Nodosilinea sp. FACHB-141: one gene and its partner. The protein of the gene in region 1 binds, or shares a complex with, the protein of each later gene. Links are inferred from orthologs where the notes say so. Each region holds a gene or a part of one and is shown in the gene's direction. Other genes may lie near its edges.

What was found.
Region 2: the proteins of prfA (region 1) and prmC are in contact, whole or in part, in a crystal structure (PDB 2B3T), measured with the Escherichia coli proteins. The link is inferred for Nodosilinea sp. FACHB-141 from one-to-one orthologs.

What each region holds. Positions count from the first base shown.
Region 1 is NZ_JACJPP010000011.1:46,000-48,850, reverse strand. It holds prfA (peptide chain release factor 1), read left to right. Parts: upstream 1-801; coding sequence 802-1,902; downstream 1,903-2,851. Other genes in the region: H6F59_RS08735 (DNA repair exonuclease), read left to right, coding at 2,018-2,851; rpmE (50S ribosomal protein L31), read left to right, coding at 496-744; rpsI (30S ribosomal protein S9), read left to right, coding at 1-369. UniProt on the Escherichia coli protein: Peptide chain release factor 1 directs the termination of translation in response to the peptide chain termination codons UAG and UAA.
Region 2 is NZ_JACJPP010000004.1:124,316-127,189, reverse strand. It holds prmC (peptide chain release factor N(5)-glutamine methyltransferase), read left to right. Parts: upstream 1-914; coding sequence 915-1,835; downstream 1,836-2,874. Other genes in the region: H6F59_RS01870 (hypothetical protein), read right to left, coding at 1,832-2,874; H6F59_RS01880 (D-Ala-D-Ala carboxypeptidase family metallohydrolase), read left to right, coding at 1-744. UniProt on the Escherichia coli protein: Methylates the class 1 translation termination release factors RF1/PrfA and RF2/PrfB on the glutamine residue of the universally conserved GGQ motif, i.e. on 'Gln-235' in RF1 and on 'Gln-252' in RF2.

The sequences.
Region 1 (2,851 bases):
GGTCGCCGCAAGACCTCCATCGCGCGGGTACGTCTAGTGCCTGGAAGCGGTCAGCTGATAATCAATAAGCGCCCTGGTGATGATTACCTACAGTTCAACCCAGCCTATCTAAACGCCACCAAGGCTCCCCTCGAGGTGCTGGGTTTGGAGAATGCCTACGATGTTTTAGTCAACGTCAAGGGTGGTGGTCTGACAGGTCAAGCTGATGCAATTCGGCTTGGTGTGGCCCGAGCACTATGTGAGCTGGACCCCGAAAACCGCAAGCCTCTCAAAGTAGAAGGGTATTTAACCCGCGATCCTCGTGCTAAGGAGCGCCGTAAGTACGGTCTGAAGAAAGCCCGCAAGGCACCTCAGTTCTCCAAGCGCTAGATTGGATCTAGTGATTTAGGCATGGTTTGGCAGAACTCAACTTTTGGGTTTTTGCCACACCGCTAAATCGCTGCTTCTGCTCTGCCAAGTCTGTCTCATTCTATTGACGTTGTTTTACACCCTGTTATGGCAAAGTCTGATATTCATCCCAATTGGTATCCTGAGGCCAAGGTCTTCTGCGACGGTAAAGAGATTATGACCGTAGGCTCTACCAAGCCTGAACTGCATGTAGACGTATGGTCTGGGAATCACCCTTTCTATACCGGTACCCAGAAAATTATTGACACTGAAGGCCGCGTTGAGCGCTTTCTGCGTAAGTATGGTATGGCTGATACATCGGCTACTACCACCGATGGCGCTGCCGACAAGGCCTAGTTTGCTGTGCTGTAGTAGGGCAAGGCATTCTGGCTAGACGGTGGATAAAAGGGGACTATGGCTGAGGCATACTTAATTGAAAAACTCAACTCTGTGGAACAGACGTTTCAAGAGCTAACGCGGAGAATGGCTGACCCTGATGTAGCCAAGGATCCGGATGAGTTTCAGCGTATTGCCAAGTCTAGATCCTCGCTGGAGGAAACGGTCACAACCTACGCTGAGTGGAAGTCTACTGGCGAGGAACTGGCTGACGCGCGCGAAATCTATAAGGAAGCTAACAGCGATCCCGAGATGAAGGCGATGGCCGGTCTAGAGGTTGAGGCTTTAGATGCAAAGCTAGCGGAGCTAGAAGCTCGACTCAAGGTACTACTGCTGCCGCGCGATCCCAATGATGACAAGAACATCATGTTGGAAATTCGTGCGGGTACCGGCGGCGATGAGGCGAGCATTTGGGCTGGGGATTTGGTGCGGCTCTATTCTCGCTATGCCGAAACACAGGGTTGGCGCGTGAAGCTGCTCAGCGAGTCGGCAGCCGATATGGGCGGCTTTAAGGAAGCAATTCTAGAAATTGCGGGCGATCGCGTCTATAGCCAGCTCAAGTTTGAGGCGGGAGTTCACCGTGTCCAGCGGGTGCCGGTCACCGAGGCGGGTGGGCGGGTGCATACGTCTACGGCTACTGTGGCAATTATGCCTGAGGTAGACGAAGTGGAAGTGCAGATTGATCCGAAGGATATTGAGCTCACCACAGCGCGATCGGGTGGAGCTGGCGGACAGAATGTCAACAAAGTAGAGACGGCGGTCGATCTGATCCACAAGCCCACGGGCATTCGGGTGTTTTGCACTGAGGAGCGATCGCAGCTCAAGAACCGTGAACGGGCCATGCAGATTCTGCGGGCTAAGCTCTTTGACATAAAGATGCGAGAGCAGCAGGAAGCCGTATCTTCGATGCGAAAGTCGCAGGTGGGCAGCGGGGCGCGATCGGAAAAAATCCGCACCTACAACTACAAAGACAATCGGGTGACTGATCATCGCCTCAACCAAAACTTTACCCTTACCCCGGTCTTAGAAGGGGATATTGAGGACCTGATTCAGTCATGCGTTAGCCGAGACCAGCAGGAACGATTGGAAGAGCTGGCGGCTGAGTCATCCGCTGTCTAGGAATCTTTGATGTCACGGGCAGTGAGGCTACCAGCCAGAAATTTTCTAGCCAAAATCAAACCTCCAAAGTTCAAAATCAGGACTAGGCTGAGGAAGTAGCGCTGCGGACAGCCTGATGGCCAAGTTTCTTCACATTGCCGACATTCACCTGGGGTTTGACCGCTACGACACTCCTGAGCGCACCAAGGATTTTTTTCGCGCCTTGCAAACGGTGCTGGAACGATATGCTGTCGAGGAGGAAGTGGATTTTGTGGCGATCGCGGGCGATCTCTTCGAGCACCGCAACATTAAACCCGCTACCCTCAACCAGGCTCAGGTTTGTCTCCAAACACTGAAGGATGCCAACATTCCCGTGGTGGCCATTGAGGGCAATCACGACAACCGCCCCTATGGCACTCGCACTAGCTGGCTCAAGTATCTCTCTGAATGGAACCTGCTCAAGCTGCTAGAGCCTAACGACGGAGCTAACGCCGAAGAGCGACTCACCCCGTGGGATGACAGCACCCGTTCCGGAGGCTACATTGATCTACCCTGCGGTGTGCGGGTGATTGGATCAAACTGGTATGGGGCCACTGCCCCTCGCGCCATTGAGCTATTAGCTGGCTCTATCAAAGACCTGCCCCCCGGTCCCAACTATACAGTTTTGATGTTTCACCACGGCCTAGAGGGGCAAATCTCTCGCTATGCTGGAGCACTGCGCTATAGCGAACTGCTGCCGCTCAAGGAAGCTGGGGTAGACTATTTGGCCTTAGGACACATTCATAAGAATTACACCGCCGAGGGATGGGTTTTCAATCCTGGCTCTCTGGAAGCTAACAATGTCGAGGAAAGCCGCTACCCTCGAGGCGCTTATTTAGTAGAACTGTTGCCCGATCGCATCGACGCGCAGCTCAAGACGGATTACTTTCAGCGACCCATTGAACGGGTAGAGCTGGTGGCCAAAGGACAG
Region 2 (2,874 bases), on another replicon or contig:
AACCTCGACTCACGTACCACCGCTATTCAGCAGCTGGGAGTCAATCCCGATGACCTGGCGCAAAACACCGACAACCCAGCGGCCCTGGTCACGACCGCCCGCACCCTCGATCGCGCCCTGCTCGACTTTGCGGCCAATATCCCCACCACCTACACCCCCACCGAAGACCAGCGGGAGGCGTTAATTCGTCTAGTACAGCTGTGGCGGCGGCTAGAGGGGCGGATTCCCGCGATTCAGTCGCTGTTTGAGGATCTGCGGCGGCTGGAGCGCGCCGCCCCCTCGTCACCCGAGGCCATGCCCGCCCCGGTGCCTGCCCCGCCGCCACCGCGCCCTGCTCAGTGGACGCCCAACAATATTCAGCTGGACGCCAGCATTGTGCCTAACGGCAACTTTACCTGGTCGGAAGCCACCCGTGGCGGTGTCCGCATGCCTTCTAACCAGGCCACGGTAGAGGCCATCGTGCGTATCGCCGTTCTGGCCCAGCAGGCCCGCGATCGCATTGGCCGCCCCTTCTTAATTACCAGCTGGTATCGCCCCGCTGAGATCGACAGTCGGGTAGGTGGTGCCTCCGACAGTCGCCACATCGTGGGCGACGCCATCGACTTCTATTGCATGGGGCTCACGGGCAACCAGATCTATTGGGCGCTGGATCCTTGGTGGCCAGGGGGGCTGGGGCGTTACAGCCAGTTCCCGGCGCTGGTGCATTTGGATGCGCGCGGGTCTAAGGTGCGGTGGACGCGTTAGGGGAGTGGATGGGTGAGGGGGTAGGGGGTGGATGGGTTGTAGGGGCAGACTCGCTTTGCTTTCAAGAATTTTAGATCGGCGATTTTGGCAAGGTAGCGTGGGGCTTCAAAATTTACCTGGGCTAGTGCAAGGAGATTTGTGTGACCCACGGTTTAGGGAAGATGGCGGCTATGACAGCTAGCGATCGCGCTGCGACGGGAGCGGAATTGTGGGCCTGGCGCGAAAAGGCGTTGGCAGAGGCTCAGGCGGCGGGAGTTGACGCTGACGAAGTGGACTGGCTGCTGATGGCGGTGGCGGATGTGGAGCGGCTGTCGCTGCGGTTGGGCACGGTGCACCAGCGATCGCAGATCACTCTCCGCTATTCTCTAGCCGAATTGGAGCGTCGCTGGCAGCAGCGCCTTACGGAGCGAACCCCCGTGCAATACCTGGTGGGCGAAACTCCCTGGCGCGACCTAATGTTGACCGTGTCTCCGGCGGTGCTTATCCCTCGCCCTGAGACCGAGCTAATAATTGATCTGGCCGAGGCTGCGATTGCCCGTAGCCCCCTCAGAGATCAGCTGGCCCAAGGCATTTGGGTCGATATGGGAACCGGCAGTGGTGCGATTGCTTTGGGTCTCGCCCAAACCTTTCCGTCGGCTCGCATCTTGGCGGTAGATTTTAGTGCTGAAGCGCTGGCGATCGCTCAGGGCAACGCAGACCGCGCAGGCTTACAGAATTGCATCGCGTTCTACAACGGATCTTGGTTTGAACCGTTAACGTCCTACCGAGGCCAGCTCAGCGCTATTGTGTCTAACCCGCCCTATATTCCCTCGGCGCTGCTGCCGACGCTTCAACCCGAGGTGATCAACCACGAACCCGCCAGTGCCTTGGATGGCGGCGATGATGGCCTGGATGATCTCCGCCTGCTTGCCGCCCAGGCTCCCAAATATTTGGTGCCGGGGGGGCTTTGGCTAGTAGAAATGATGACGGGGCAGGGAGAGGCTGTAGCCTCCTTGCTAGAAGCGCAGGGAGGCTACCGCGACATTCAAATATGTCTGGATTTGGCGGGGCGCGATCGCTTTGTGCAGGCGATCTACGCCCCCAAACTCTAGCGATTGAGGAAGTTGCGCTGGTATTCCCAGAAGCGCTGCCACCAGTCGGCAGGCTCATCTTTGGGGCCGTCGTGCTCGGTGGGGCGTTGGCCTCTGGCCGGTCCTTGACCATCGCTGGGGCCATCCACCACCAGACTGCCTACGTAGTCGGCTTCGGCATAGACGCGGTCGATCTGCTCGCGAATTTCGGCCATGTCAGCCTCCGACACCACGCCGTTGCTGGTGGCTTTGTAGAACTGCACCGTGACCCGAATCGGGTAGTCTGGGTCGCGCTCAATGGCGAGGTTGTCAATCTCGGTAAACGGCCCTTCCACCGCGCCATGGCCGATGACGGCGGCTTCTACATCGCTGGGGCCACGGGATTCCATCAGGGGGGCGGCGGCCATAGGGGCGGGGGCCATACTGTCAAAGGATGATTGCCTCATTGGTGCCCGCTGTTTGAGTGGTACCTGAATCAGCAGCACCATATTTAGCCCCTCGGTATCATCCTCAGCGACTTCTCCAGGTCGCCCGTCTGGATTCTCCACTGCTTGAAAATCGCTCAGGCGTTGCCCCGTAAAGCTAGCCCGTTCGCCATTTTTGTTGAAAAAGAGGCGCTGACCCCACGTCTGCCCAGCCTCAAAGCCATCGCGCTGGTTGTCGATCACGGTGACGCTGGTGCCTTCGCGGGTGGCGAGAATGGTTAGCACCGCCGGGTCGCCGGGGCGCGACTGATAGTTAAACAGCACCGGGTTAAATGTGGCCATACCCTCTTGGGGAATCGGCAAAAAACAGGCCTGGGCACTGACCAGCACATGGCTATCACGCCTAGGGGCAAGGAGCGATCGCCCTCGCCCGCTCCAAGAATCTGGAGTGCTGAGATAGCTCCGCAGATCGCCGAGTACCTCGCTCAGTGCCACCCGACGCAGGTCTTCGCCGTTCTCGTTGCCCACCTGTAGAAAGAAGCTCTCTAGGGGAATGTCGGCGCTGATATCTGCAAAGTTGGGATGGCGAATCACCGGCATCAGGTGCAGCTGGTGCTGCCCGCTAACGGGATCCT